Linked DNA regions of Chitinimonas arctica. Each later gene encodes a partner of the first gene's protein in a complex. Links are inferred from orthologs where the notes say so. Each region holds a gene or a part of one and is shown on either strand. Other genes may lie near its edges.

The links.
Region 2: the proteins of eno (region 1) and FNU76_RS18515 are in contact, whole or in part, in a solved structure (PDB 2FYM), measured with the Escherichia coli proteins. The link is inferred for Chitinimonas arctica from one-to-one orthologs.

Annotation. Positions count from the first base shown.
Region 1 is NZ_CP041730.1:288,510-293,997, forward strand. The notes cover bases 2,579-5,488. They hold eno (phosphopyruvate hydratase), read right to left. Parts: upstream 4,728-5,488; coding sequence 3,429-4,727; downstream 2,579-3,428. Other genes in these bases: FNU76_RS01325 (Rpn family recombination-promoting nuclease/putative transposase), read left to right, coding at 2,761-3,282; kdsA (3-deoxy-8-phosphooctulonate synthase), read right to left, coding at 4,843-5,488. In the rest of the region: pgsA (CDP-diacylglycerol--glycerol-3-phosphate 3-phosphatidyltransferase), read right to left, coding at 1-51; cell division protein FtsB, read right to left, coding at 1,909-2,418. UniProt on the Escherichia coli protein: Catalyzes the reversible conversion of 2-phosphoglycerate (2-PG) into phosphoenolpyruvate (PEP). It is essential for the degradation of carbohydrates via glycolysis.
Region 2 is NZ_CP041730.1:4,069,020-4,078,265, forward strand. Bases 1-3,547 are described here. They hold FNU76_RS18515 (Rne/Rng family ribonuclease), read right to left. Parts: upstream 3,225-3,547; coding sequence 201-3,224; downstream 1-200. Also shown: FNU76_RS18520 (RluA family pseudouridine synthase), read left to right, coding at 3,777-4,727; FNU76_RS18525 (HAD-IA family hydrolase), read left to right, coding at 4,720-5,376; FNU76_RS18530 (Rieske (2Fe-2S) protein), read left to right, coding at 5,369-5,743; FNU76_RS18535 (S49 family peptidase), read left to right, coding at 5,768-6,715; flagellar motor protein MotD, read left to right, coding at 6,769-7,557; quaternary ammonium compound efflux SMR transporter SugE, read right to left, coding at 7,574-7,897; FNU76_RS18550 (flagella synthesis protein FlgN), read right to left, coding at 7,971-8,453; flagellar biosynthesis anti-sigma factor FlgM, read right to left, coding at 8,553-8,855; flagellar assembly protein FliW, read left to right, coding at 9,048-9,246. UniProt on the Escherichia coli protein: Endoribonuclease that plays a central role in RNA processing and decay. Required for the maturation of 5S and 16S rRNAs and the majority of tRNAs. Also involved in the degradation of most mRNAs.

The DNA.
Region 1 (5,488 bases):
GATCATCATGATCCGCGCCCAGGTAAGGATATTGGGAAGATTAAGTGGCATCAGGCCTATGAACCAGCTGGTGAATTTTCAGTGTAGTGCGTTATAGATTTTTTCGGCCAGGGAACGGTTGATACCGTCCACCTGGCAGAGATCGTCGAGACTGGCGGCCTTGACGCCTTGCAGTCCGCCGAAGCGGCTCAGCAGCTTTTGCCTGCGCTTGGCGCCAATGCCGGCGATGTCCTCAAGGCTGGACGAAACCCGCGCCTTGCCACGCCGGGCCCGGTGGCCGGTGATGGCAAAGCGGTGCGCTTCGTCGCGGATGGTCTGGATCAGATGGAGGGCGATCGAATCGCGCGGCAATTGTAGCGTTTCGTTCCGGGACGGAACAACGAGCTGCTCCAGGCCCGGCTTACGGGTTTCGCCCTTGGCCACGCCGACCAGCAAGGCATCGCTCAATCCCACTTCCTGCATGACCTCGACCGCCACGCCGATCTGGCCTTTACCGCCGTCGATCAAGATGACATCAGGCACGACGCCATCGCCTGCCGCGATTTTCTCATAACGGCGAGTCAGCACCTGGCGCATGGCGGCATAGTCGTCGCCCGGCGTGATGCCGCTGATGTTGTAGTGGCGATATTCCTTGGGCTGCATGCCCAGCTTGTCGTACACCACGCAGGACGCCACGGTGGCCTCGCCCATGGTATGGCTGATATCGAAGCATTCGATGCGCTGGGCCGAGTCGGGTAGTTGCAGTGCCTCCTGCAAGGCCTGCAAGCGTCCCAGCTGGGTGGACTCCAGCGACAGGCGCTGGCCGATGGCCAGCACCGCGTTCTTCAGCGCCATCTCCAGCCAGACGCGACGCTCGCCGATGGGGTTGGCGACGATGGCGATCTTGCGGCCGGCCTGCGCACTGAGCAATTCGACCAGGATGGCATTGTCGCTGACGCTGTTGCAGACGATGACCGGCGGGATATCGCGGTCCAGATAGTGCTGTACCAGGAAGGCTTCCAGGGCGCCTTGCGTGTCATAGTCCTCGCCATGGGCGGGGAACAGCGACTTGTCGCCGACATGGCGGCCGCCACGGATCATCACCAGGTTGACGCAGACCACGCCGTTCTCCACCGCGCACGCCACGATATCGGCATCGGTTTCGCTGGCGTTGCTGGAGACAAACTGCTTTTCCTGCACCTTGGCCAGCGCCTGGATCTGGTCGCGGTAGGCGGCGGCCGCTTCGAATTGCCAGGCGGCGGCGGCCACGTTCATCTTTTCGTCCAGCAGGCGCAGCAACTCATTGGCCTTGCCTTGCAGGAACTGGCTGGCGTGGCCCACGTCGCGGCGATAGTCCTCGGCGGAAATCGCATCGACGCACGGCCCGCTGCAGCGCTTGATCTGGTGGAGCAAGCAGGGACGGGCCCGGTTCTCGAACACCGAATCCTCGCAGGTACGCAGCTTGAACACTTTCTGCAGTATCTGGATGCTTTCGCGCACCGCCAGGCCGCTGGGGAACGGCCCGAAATATTGATGTTTTTTGTCCAGGGCGCCACGGTAATAAGCCAGCCGTGGCGAGCGATGGCCGCTCAGCATCAGATAGGCATAGCTTTTGTCGTCGCGGAACAGGATGTTGTAGCGCGGCGTCAGGGCCTTGATCAGATTGTTTTCCAGGATCAAGGCTTCGGCTTCGGAACGCACGACCGTGGTCTGGATATCGGCGACCTGCGACAGCATCAAACGGATGCGCGGCGATTGATCGTTCTTCTGGAAATAGGAACTTACCCGCCGCTTCAGGTCTATTGCCTTACCGACGTACAGCACGTCGCCCTTGGCGGACAGGAAGCGGTATACCCCGGCAGATTGGACAGACTGGCCAGGATGGGCTTGGGGTCGAACGGCGGGCTGTCCGTCATGCTGACAACAGCCTCACGGCCTTTCGGCCGTCGAAGTGGCAGGCTCGGCTACCGGCGCAGGCTGGGCGGCTTCGTGCGGCGCGGCGGGCGCTTCCACCGGCTTGGGCGCGGCCGGCTTAGGCGCGGCTGGCTTTGGGACGACCGGATCGGCTTCCGGCGCGACGGCACGGCGTTCGGCCGGCGCGGGCGCGTCCTCGCTTGGCGCAGCGCTGTCCGGCGGCGTACTTTCCGGCGGAGCGGGCGGTGTCGGCTTGGTATCCAGTATCTGGAAGAACACTTCATCCTGGCGCAGCATGCCCAGCTCGTTGCGGGCGCGCTCCTCGATGGCGTCGGTGCCGGTCTTCAGATCGCGCACTTCCGCATCCAGCGCACCGTTGCGTGCCTGGAGCTTGTCGTTTTGAGTACGCTGGTCGGCCAGTTGCGACTCGATCTGCCATACCTTCAGCCACGAACCCTTGCCTATCCATAAAGGCCATTGGAGCAAGACGATACAGGCGGCGAGAATGACGGCAAGAAGGCGCATGGGCGCGATTGTATGGGCGGAGGCCTTACTAGGGAAGCTCTGCCAGGGTTATTAGTCTGAGTCAGCGGCATATCTGCCCCAAAATCTCCTGATTCGCACTTGTGCCAACAGGAGTAGACAGTGATGCCCAAGCTGCGATTGGCACCTAGCTCCACATCTCTCGGGGTAGGTAACGGTTGCAATATACCTGCGTGTGCATATGCGTTTAGCGTGAGGATGATTCAGGCTTTTACCTGATGGGAAGTTGACGGCGCTATGCGTTAAAAAGCTCCGGCGCACGCTTGGCATGGGCTAGGCGAACCTTTAAGGCCCATACTCCCCTGACAACCCGCGAAGGCCACCATGAGCCCATATGACGCGCTGTTCGAACAATTCGAGATCACCCCGACTAAAGCCAGAGACTTCTTGGAAGCTCACTTGCCGCCAGTGGTACGCGAGCAAATCGACTTGGACACACTGCATTTGGAACCCAGCTCCCATCTCGATCCGGGTATGCGAGTTTATTACTCGGACACCCTATATTCGGCGAAAACCGTTGGGCAGGATGGGTATAAAAGTCTGCTGATCTATATCATGAAAGAAGAGGGCAACGACATTCCCGAAGTTTTATTGAAAACCTTGGCGCGTGGCTCACCACAGTGCGAGGAGCTTGTAATGCCCCTCATCCAGATGGTTGAACAGCGCGGTGAAAAGCGCGGCCTGAAATTGGGTGAACAGCGCGGTATGGAACGCGGAATAGAGCTGGGTCGCACAGAATATTGGCAAAAAATGAAACAAGTCGCTCGCGCCATGGTGGCAAACGGTATGGACAAAGCCACGGTGATGCAGATAACCAGGGTTGGCGAGTTGGCCTTCAAAGAGTAGGCCATTGTCGCCCAGCGCTTGCTCCAGTCCACACCTCCCCCCCCCCAAAAAAAACGTGCTTGTGGGCCGCCGGCAGAACCCGCCGACGACCCACAAGCACTCGCTACTCGTTGCGGTTGCTTTCACCACAATGAGCGCAGAGAGATTTACCGCGGCCGAATCTGGTAAAACGCGGCACGACCCGGGTAGTAAGCCGCATCACCCAGCTCTTCTTCGATGCGCAGCAACTGGTTGTACTTGGCCATACGGTCCGAACGGCTGAGCGAGCCGGTCTTGATCTGCATGCAGTTGGTCGCCACGGCCAGGTCGGCGATGGTGCTGTCCTCGGTCTCGCCGGAGCGGTGCGACATCACCGAGGTGTAGCGATTGCGCTTGGCGAGGTCCACAGCCTGCAAGGTCTCGGTCAAGGTACCGATCTGGTTGACCTTGATCAGGATGGAGTTGCAGATACCCTTCTGGATGCCTTCGGCCAGAATCTTGCTGTTGGTGACGAACAGATCGTCGCCCACCAACTGCACGCGCTCGCCCAGGCGCTGGGTCAGCAGCTTCCAGCCGTCCCAATCGCGTTCGCCCATGCCGTCTTCGATCGAAATGATCGGGAAGCGGTTGGCCAGGCTTTCCAGGTAATCGACCATTTGCGCCGAGCTCAGCTCGCGCTTGTCGCTCTTCTTGAATACGTACTTACCGGTTTCCTTGTTGTAGAACTCGGAAGCGGCGCAATCGAGGGCGATCACGATATCTTCGCCGAAACGGTAACCGGCCTTTTCCACCGCGGCGCGGATCAGCTCCAGCGCGGCTTCGGCATTGGCCACGTCAGGCGCGAAACCGCCTTCGTCGCCCACTTGGGTAGGCAGATGCTGGTCGTGCAGGATCTTCTTCAGATGATGGAAGATCTCCGCGCCATAGCGCAGCGCTTCACGGAAGGTGGGCGCGCCGACCGGAACGATCATCAGTTCCTGGAAATCCAGGCTGTTGTTGGCGTGCTCGCCGCCGTTGATCACGTTCATCATCGGAACCGGCAGCGCCATCGGGCCGGAGCCGCCGATATAGCGGTACAGCGGCAGACCCGCTTCTTCGGCAGCCGCCTTGGCCACCGCCATCGACACCGCCAGGATGGCGTTGGCGCCCAGGCGGCCCTTGTCGTCGGTGCCGTCCAGTTCCAGCATGGTGCGGTCGATAAACGCCTGCTCGGACGCATCCAGGCCGATGATCGCTTCGCAGATTTCGGTATTGATATGCTCGACCGCCTTCAGTACGCCTTTGCCCAGGTAGCGGCTCTTGTCGCCGTCACGCAGTTCCAGCGCTTCCCGCTCACCGGTGGAGGCGCCGCTGGGTACGGCGGCACGGCCCATGACGCCGCTTTCCAGCAGCACATCGGCTTCAACCGTGGGGTTGCCGCGCGAGTCCAGAATCTCGCGGGCGATGACTTCTACGATAGCGCTCATCGTTGTTTCCTTGGATGTCGTTGGGAATGTCGATTCGAGCATGCCGGCGCCGGCCGGTGCCCCTCATTGCAAGCAGGGCACGGGACCGCGAGGGAAAGGCCGGCATGCGGGCGGACTACAGCGTGTTTTCGTGCAGTGGCTGGCGCTTGACCAGACTGTCCAGTTCGCGCAGCACGGTCAGCAATTCTTTCATGCGCGGCAAGGGCCAGGCATTGGGGCCATCCGACATGGCTACGGCGGGATCGGGATGGGTTTCCATAAACAGGCCGCTGATGCCGACGGCGACCGCCGCACGGGCCAGCACCGGCACGAATTCGCGCTGGCCGCCGGATTTGTCGCCTTGTCCGCCGGGCAGTTGCACCGAATGGGTGGCATCGAATACCACCGGGCAACCGCTTTCGCGCATGATGGCCAGGCTGCGCATATCGCTGACCAGATTGTTGTAGCCGAAGCTGGCGCCACGCTCGCAAGTCATGAAGTTGTCTTCCGGCAAGCCGGCTTCGCGGGCCGCTTCGCGGGCTTTATCCATCACGTTCTTCATATCGCCCGGCGCCAGGAACTGGCCCTTCTTGATATTGACCGGCTTGCCCGACTGGGCGCAGGCACGGATAAAGTCGGTCTGACGGCAAAGAAAAGCCGGTGTCTGCAATACGTCCACGACGTCCGCCACCGGCTTGATCTGATCGATTTCGTGGATATCGGTCAAGACCGGCACCCCTACCTGCTCCCTGACCTTGGCCAGGATACGCAGGCCTTCGTCC
Region 2 (9,246 bases), 3.8 Mb from region 1 along the record:
TATCGAAGCGAATGGGGTTTGATCAACTTTCCGAGTTATTTATGCAATCAACCATACATAAAAACAGACAACCATTTTATATAACCAAGCTTTGCTGCTGCTTCTGTTTTTAAGATTACATTTCTGCATATGGTGGTAAACAAACAGGGAGCCCATGGGCTCCCTGTTTGTTTAACGCGCAACTGCGGATCCGAGCGGCCTTACTCCGGCTTGGTCTCGCTGCGAGCGGGCGCGGTTTCCACCATCACCAGTTCTTCTTGCACCGGCGCGTTCTGTTGCGCGGGTTTGACTTCACTGCGGCGGCGACGGGTAGGCACGACGGCGGTAGGCAGGTCCATCGGCTCGAACGCCTTCAGCTGCGTACCCACCTGAACGAGGCCGACATCTTCCGGGCGGCCGATTTCTGCCGTTTGCGGAGCGGGCTTCCTTTCGACGGGCGCTGCTTCGGGAGCCTTTTGCTCGCTCACAGGAGCGGCTTCCACTACGGGAGCAGCTTCCACCACCGGAGCAGCTTCCACTACCGGAGCAGCTTCCACCACCGGAGCAGCTTCCACCACCGGAGCAACTTCCACCACCGGAGCAGCTTCCACCACCGGAGCAGCTTCCACTACCGGAGCGGCTTCCATTACCGGTGCGACTTCCACTACCGGAGCGGCTTCGACTACCGGTGCGACTTCCACTACCGGAGCGGCTTCGACTACCAGTGCAGCTTCCACCACCGGTGCAGCTTCCACCACCGGTGCAGCTTCCACTACCGGCGCAGCTTCGGCGACGGGTGCCGCAGCAGCTTGCTCCAGCTGCGCCGTGGCGGGTGCGCCCTCGGTCTCGGCTGGCTGGCCGTCGGCGGATTGATCCGCCTCGTTACCTGCCTGGGTGCCGTCATTGCTACGTTCACCGCGTTCGCCACGACCACCGCGACGGCCACGACGACGACCGCGGCCGCGGCCTTCGTTGCCTTCGAAGTTTTCACCCTGGCTGCCATCCGCTGCCACGGTATCCTGCGCCAAGGCTTCCGGCTCGACTTCCGTCGTCACTACCGGCTTGGCTTCGGCTTGCGGCCGTGGTTGGCGTTCCTGGCGCGGCTCGCGCTCGGCGCGCGGTTCACGCGGCGGGCGGGGTTCGCGTTGCTCGCGCGGTTCACGCGGCTCACGTTGCTCGCGCGGTTCGCGTGCTTCCCGTGGTTCGCGTTCGGCGCGGGCTTCGTTGCCTTCGCGCGGCGGACGCGGCTCGCGTGGCTCGCGAACTTCGTTGGTGCGTTCGTTGCGGGTTTCGGCTTGGCGCTCGTTGCGACCCTCCGCATTGCGGTTTTCACCGCGCTCGCGCTTGGGTTCGCGCGGCGGACGCGGCTGCTCGTCTTCCTCGATGCGCGGCTTGCCGCCTGGGCGGCGTTCTTCGTTGCGACGGCTGTCGTTGCGCGGTTCATTGCGCTCGCTGCCGCTGCGTTGCCGGCCTTCGTTGCGGCGAGTGTTATTGCCGCCACGGTCGCGGCCGCCCTTGTTGGCGGGGACCGGCTGCTTCACTTCTTCTACTTCCTCACCCTTGAAGAAGCGAATGATGCGTTCGAACAAGGATGGCTTGGCCACTTCCGCCACCGGCTTTTCGGCGGCGATGGGGGCGGGCTGGGCCGGGGTAATGCCCTTGACGACGGCTTCCTGGCGCGGCTTGACCGCTTCGGCTTCCTTGCCGTTGCGGCTTTCTTCCTCGGCCGGCGCTTCCATCATCTTGTAGGAAGGCAATACTTCCTCGATATGGTTGAGGTCGTCGTGGCGCAGGCGCGTCAGGGTGTAGTTCGGGGTCTCGAGGTGGATATTGGGGATCAATACCACGCCAACCTTCAGGCGCGATTCCACCGAGAAGATTTCGGCACGCTTTTCGTTCAACAGGAAGGTGGCGACATCGACGGGCACCTGCGCATGGATGGCGCCGGTGTTTTCCTTCATGGCCTCTTCCTGGATGATGCGCAGGATATGCAGGGCGGACGATTCGGTACCACGGATAAAGCCGGTACCGTGGCAGCGCGGGCATGGCTGGTGAGCGGTTTCGCCGAGCGAAGGCTGCAGGCGCTGGCGGCTCAGTTCCATCAGGCCGAAGCGCGAGATCTTGCCGGTCTGTACGCGGGCGCGGTCATGGCGCAGGGCATCGCGCAGGCGGTTTTCCACCTCGCGCTGGTTGCCGGCCTTTTCCATATCGATAAAGTCGACCACGATCAGTCCGCCCAGATCGCGCAAGCGCAATTGGCGGGCGATTTCGTCGGCGGCTTCCAGATTGGTGCGGGTGGCGGTTTCTTCGATATCGCCGCCCTTGGTGGCGCGGGCCGAGTTGACGTCGACCGATACCAGGGCTTCGGTGTGGTCGATCACGATGGCGCCGCCGGAAGGCAGGGCGACATCGCGCGAGAAGGCGGTTTCGATCTGGTGTTCGATCTGGAAACGCGAGAACAGCGGAACGTCGTCCTTGTACATCTTCACCCGGTTGACGAAGCCAGGCATCACATGGCTCATGAACTGGCGGGCCTGTTCATAGACGAATTCGGTGTCGATCAGGATTTCGCCGATATCCGGCTGGTAGTAGTCGCGGATGGCGCGGATGACCAGGCTGCCTTCCTGGTAGATCAGGAAAGGGCCGCTTTGCGAGCCGGCGGCATTTTCGACCGCACGCCACAGTTGCAGCAGGTAGTTCAAATCCCACTGCAGTTCTTCGCTGTTGCGGCCGATACCGGCGGTACGGGCGATGATGGACATGCCGGCCGGCACATCCAGCTGGTCCATGGTGGCGCGCAGTTCCTGCCGCTCTTCACCCTCGATACGACGGGATACACCACCGCCGCGCGGGTTGTTCGGCATCAGCACCAGGTAGCGGCCGGCCAGCGAGATAAACGTGGTCAGCGCCGCGCCCTTGTTGCCGCGTTCGTCCTTTTCAACCTGGACGATCAGCTCCATGCCTTCCTTCAGCGCATCCTGGATGCGTGAACGGCCGTCGGCGCCTTCCTTGAAATAAACCCGGGAAACTTCCTTGAATGGCAGGAAACCGTGACGGTCGGTGCCGTAATCGACAAAGCAGGCCTCGAGCGAGGGCTCGATGCGGGTGATGATGGCTTTGTAGATATTGCTTTTGCGTTGCTCCTTGCCGACGGTCTCGATATCGAGATCGATGAGCTTCTGCCCGTCGACGATGGCGACGCGCAGCTCTTCGGCCTGCGTCGCATTGAAAAGCATGCGTTTCATGTTTTGTTCTCCCGCCGCCGGACAGGCAGGGGCGAACACACCGACGGCGGTAGGCCGTCGAGAGAAAACTCAGGCGATAGGGCGTTGCATTTTGATCAGCAAGGCAGGCAATCCTGGGGTTTCGAGCTATCGTCGCGGCCGAAATGTCGTTGCCGCGCGCGGGTGTGTCCTGGGGTGCGGGCCGGTGTTTGTAGCGCCAGCCTGCGAATGTCCGGTCGTGCGTCTTGATAACTTGCTACCGTCGTTGCTTTGCGGTGAACGACGTTAACCGAACCGGCTTCTGGCCTGAACCGAGTTTCCCCTGGCGCTGTTGCGCTTGCGTCCGCCTTGCGCACGTGGTGCCAGAATCAATGATCGGCACGGCAAGAGAGAAAAAGACGCAGGGGAAAGAGCGGGAAAGGCCGCGCGAGCCGGTCGCGCGTGAGATAATCCGTCGCTTTGAAGACCGCGTCGGCGACTGAGTGGCCGGAGCGGATAACGGATGGTCTTGTTTCCGGTGGTACCGGTAAGACCGGCCTAAGCGGTTGGCAAGACCGCACGAGTATATGTCAGATGCACACCCCGAGCAAAGTTTCCTACCTGACCGTTGGCGCCGAAGAGGCTGGCCAGCGGCTGGACAATTATCTGTTGAAATGCCTGAAGGGCGCACCCAAGTCCCTGGTCTACCGTATCGTCCGTTCCGGCGAGGTACGGGTGAATTCCGGGCGGACGGATGTGACCTATCGCATCGTCGAGGGCGACCATATCCGCATACCGCCCATCCGCCTGGCCGAGCCGGGTGCGCCACCCAGTCCGGCCGCCTTGGCGCGGGGGGCGGTGCTACCCATCCTGTTCGAGGACGATGCCCTGCTGGTGATCGATAAGCCGGCCGGCATGGCGGTCCATGGCGGCAGCGGCATCAGCTTCGGCGTGATCGAGCAATTGCGCGCGCAGCGGCCGCAAGCCAAGTTCCTGGAGCTGGTGCACCGCCTGGACCGTGAAACCTCGGGCATCCTGCTGGTGGCCAAGAAGCGCAGTGCCCTGGTTGCCATGCACGAGATGCTGCGCGACGACCGCAGCATGGATAAGCGTTACCTGACCCTGGTGAAGGGCGTGTTTCCCGATGCACGCCGGCATGTGCGCTTCAAGCTGCAGAAATATGTGACGGCCGACGGCGAGCGGCGGGTCAGCGTGACGCCGGAAGGGCAGGAGTCCCATACCATCCTGAACCGGCGGTCGACCTTCAGCGAGGCGACCTTGCTGGAATGCGAGCTGAAGACCGGCCGCACCCACCAGATTCGCGTGCATTGCGCCCAATCCGGCTTTCCCATCCTGGGGGACGACAAGTACGGTGATTTCACGCTCAACAAGGCTTTGCCACGGCAGGGCCTCAAGCGCATGTTCCTCCATGCCTGGCGGCTGACGCTGCAACACCCGCTCGACCGCACGCCGCTCAAGCTGGAGTCGCCCTTGCCGACCGAACTGCAATCCTATCTGGACTCTTTGGAAAAACTCGATGGCTGAGCGCTTTGACCTGCTGATTTTCGATTGGGACGGCACCCTGGCTGATTCCACCGCCTTGATCACCCATTCCATCCAGCTGGCATTTGCCGATCTGGACCTGCCCGTTCCTACCCGTGAACAGGCCAGCTTCGTGATCGGCTATGGCCTGGGCGAGGCCTTTGCGCACCTGGCGCCGCATGCAGGCCGGGTGCAATTGGACGGTTTGGTGGATGGCTATAAACGGCATTACCTGGCGCGGGATGGCGAAATTGCCTTGTTCGAGGGCGTGGCCGACGCGGTGCGGCACTATAAGGAGGCCGGTTATGCGCTGGCGGTGGCAACCGGCAAGTCGCGCCGGGGGCTGGATAGGGTGCTGGAGCAGACCGGCCTGGGCCGCTATTTCGATACCACCCGCTGCGCCGACGAATGCCATTCCAAGCCGCATCCCCAGATGATCGCGGAAATCACCGAGTTGCTCGGTGTGCCGGCCAGCCGCAGCGTGATGATAGGCGATACCACCCACGACCTGCAGATGGCGATCAATGCCGGTACGGCGGCCTTGGGGGTGTCCTATGGCGCCCATCCCAAGGATGAGCTGGCTTCTCTGCAGCCGCTGGGCCTGTTCGACAGCTTCGGCGAGCTGGACGGCTGGTTGCGCAACCATGCCTGATACCGGCGGCGCCATCCGGAAATGGCGGATCTGCGGCGGCGCGGAATTGCCGGACGGTGGTTTGGGCAAGCGCTTCAAGGCGGAGTGGCATGGTGTGCCGGCGGCCGGATTCGTGGTTCGCTGGGGTGGGCGGGTGCATGGCTATCTGAACCAATGTGCCCATATCCCCATCGAACTGGACTTCAATGAGGGCGACTTTTTCGATCTGAGCCGCTCGTATTTGATCTGCGCAACCCACGGCGCCTACTATAGGCCGGATACCGGCCTATGCCTGGGCGGGCCATGTAAAGGTGCGCGATTGACCAAGCTGGCCGTGGTGGAAGAGGACGGCGAGGTTTTTTTCCTGCCCGATGCGCCCGTCCGATAACTGAATTTCAATTTGAGACAAACGATGAACGAACAACAAGATCCGACCTGGGAACGCCAGGTCCTGGAAAAACTGGTGGTCACCGCCTTGAAGGAACAGCGCAAGGGGCGTAACTGGGGGATTTTCTTCAAGCTCGCCGGATTTACCTGGCTGTTCCTGGTCCTGCTGCTGATCGTGACCTGGCGCTTCGGCGACCGCGCCGAAGCGGGCACCACCGGACCGCACACCGCGCTGATCGATCTGACCGGCGTGATCGCGGCCGGCGAAAATGCCAATGCCGACAATGTCAATGAAGGCTTGCGCAATGCCTTCAAGGACAAGAACACCAAGGGTGTGATCCTGCGCATCAACAGCCCGGGCGGCAGTCCGGTGCAGGCTGGCCAGATCAACGACGAAATCCAGCGTCAGCGCAAGCTGCATCCGGACATACCGCTCTATGTGGTGGTGGACGATATCTGCGCTTCGGGCGGCTATTACGTGGCGGTGGCGGCCGACAAGATCTTTGTGGACAAGGCCAGCCTGGTGGGTTCCATCGGCGTGCTGATGGATGGATTCGGCTTTACCGGCGCCATGGACAAGCTGGGCGTCGAGCGGCGACTACTGACGGCCGGCGCCAACAAGGGCTTCCTGGACCCGTTCTCGCCGCAATCGGATACCCAGGTGCAGTTTGCCAAGCAGATGCTGACCGAAGTGCATGAGCAATTCATCGGCGTGGTGCGCAAGGGACGCGGCAAGCGCCTGAAGGAAACGCCCGATATGTTCTCCGGCCTGGTATGGAGCGGCGAAAAAAGCGTGGCAATGGGCCTGGCCGACGATTTCGGCAATGCCGACAGCGTGGCGCGCGATGTGATCAAGGCGGCCGAAATCGTCGATTTCACGCCGCGTGAGGATTGGGCGCAACGTTTCGCCCGTTCCATCGGCGCATCGGCCGGTGCCAAGCTGGGCAGCTATTTCGATATGAAGCTAAAGTAAATCCTGAATAGTGCGGCCGGCGACCGGCCGCACCTATCTGGGAGAGGGCTGCAATGGCGCGTAAGCAGAGGCACGAGGAACACGAAAACCACGAGCGCTGGCTGGTGTCCTACGCCGACTTCATTACCCTGCTGTTCGCCTTTTTCGTGGTGATGTATGCCATCTCGCAGGTCAATGAAGGCAAGTACAAGGTACTTTCCAATTCCTTGACGGTGGCCTTCAACAAGCCCGATACCGCCAGCGAAGCCCTGCTCAAGAGCGAGCTGAACGGTTCCAACCAGAGCCTGATCGCCTTGCCGTACAAACAGCGGCGCGAGGTACAGCAAGCCCAGCAGCTAATCCAGGAGCGCAACGAGCAGGCCGCCGCGATGAAAGCCATGGCAGGCGACCTGAAGCAGGATATGGCCAAGCTGATCGAAGAGAAACAGGTGCATATCTCGGAAAACAGTCGCGGCATCACCATCGAGGTGAATGCCAGCCTGTTGTTCCCGGTCGGTTCGGCCACGCTGGACGGCAAGCCGGCCGAATCGCTCGCCCTGATCGCCCGCAAGCTGGCGGCGGGCAGCAATCTGATCCAGATAGAGGGCCATACCGACAATGTGCCGATCGCGACACCGCAATTCCCGTCCAACTGGGAACTGTCCGCGGCGCGCGCCGGTACGGTGGTGCGTTTGTTCGAAGCCAGCGGCGTGGCGCCCGGGCGCTTGGTCGCGCTTGGCTACTCCGCCAACCGGCCGCTTGGCGCCAACGAAGATGCCGCCAGTCGCGCCCGCAATCGCCGGGTGACTATCCAGATCCTTGCCGACAACAAGAACGAGGTAGCGACCTTGCCGGCGCCTTAGAAAGGCGCTGAGTCGCTTAACCCGGACCCAGTAGCTTCAGCCCCAGGATGCCAATCACGATCAGGCTGACGCAGAGCAGGCGGGCCGGGCTGATCGGTTCGCCGAACAGCAGCATGCCCAGGATGACGGTGCCGACGGCCCCGATGCCCGTCCATACCGTATAGGCGGTCCCCAGCGGCAGCGTGCGCAGGGCCAGGCCCAATAGCGCGACACTGGCGGCCATGGCCGCCACGGTGGCCAGGCTGGGCCAGAGACGGGTAAAGCCGGCGCTGTACTTTAAGCCGACGGCCCAAGCCACTTCCAGCAGCCCCGCGAGTAGAAGGATGATCCAGGCGATGATACGACCCCTTGTAAACGATGGGGCCGTCCCCTGTGGATTCGCGGCGGGGAGGTCGTCCTCCGAGCCGTTTCCATTATACCTTGCTGATCAAGCCGCCTGGCCGCGACAGGCGTGGCTGGCCGTAGGCGTCGTAGGACAGCGTGGAATTCTGGCTGCTCTGCAGCAATGCCATCAATTGCTGGTTCTGCTGTTGGCGGGTATCGATCAGGTGCCCGTTGGTCTCGTTAAAGGCGCTGGCCTGGCGGGCCGCCTGCATCAGCTGCTGCCAGCAAAGGGCGACGGCCGGTACGGCGTCGTCCGGCAGGAAGCGAGCCTTGAGCAAAGGGTGGGGAGGGTCTGGCGAGAGTTCCACGCCGTTCACTTCGAACAGGCGGCGACGCTCCTTGGCCAGGCTTTCCAGCGTCTGCGCGTACCCGGCCTTTTGCTTGGCGAAATCTTCCAGCTCGGCCAGGGTGTTGGCGATCAAGGCGTTCTGTTCGCGTTCGAGCAGGTCGATAAAGCGCATCAACTGCTCGAGTTCGTGCTGTAGCGCACTAAGCAAGGGCGGGGTGGTCATGGGTTTGTCCTGACACGCGGCTCGTTGAAAGCGAAACGCCGGCCAACCGCTGCGAACGGTAGCCGGCGTTGCCCAGTATGCCGCTTAATCGCCAGGACGTCAGGGCTTGCTTTGCAGCAGTTCCTTGACGTTCGCCATCAGGCTGTCGGCGATCGCGTCGGCATTCACGGTGAAACGACCTTCCGCCATGGCTCGGCGGATTTCATTGACCTTGCCTTCGTCTATCAGCGGCTGCTTGCTCAGGCTGGCTTCCAGCGTAGACAGGCGCGCGCTGAATGCCTTGATCTCGACGCTGTCGGCGCGGGCCTCCGTACCGCCGGCTTCACCGTTGGCAGCCTTCGCCCCGGCGCGCGTGGCGCTGCGCGGTATAGGCGCGTTGAGCGGTTTGCTGTCGATCTTCATGGTAATCCTCTCGCCGGCTGCTTGGGCCAGATCCTGTCCGTGGTTTACGACCCTATCGGCAGAATACAGAAATACTTTAGGCCGGCGCCGCAAAAATATTCACGTTGCTCCTCGCAGCCGATACACGTCTTGGCGTACGCCTCCTATATCGTCTAGATTTCAGGGAACTTGACCGATTGGGAGTGGAATTTTATGCAAGTGGTGACCCCGCGCTTCGGCGCCCTCGACATCGACGAAAATTCACTGATCAACTTCCCTCAGGGGCTGCCCGGCTTCGAGCGTTGCCAACGCTTCAAACTGTTGCATGAAGAAGTGCCGGAACCCAAGGTCATGTGGATGCAATCGCTGGAGGAGCCCGAGGTGGTGTTCAGCGTGATCGACGCGAACTTGC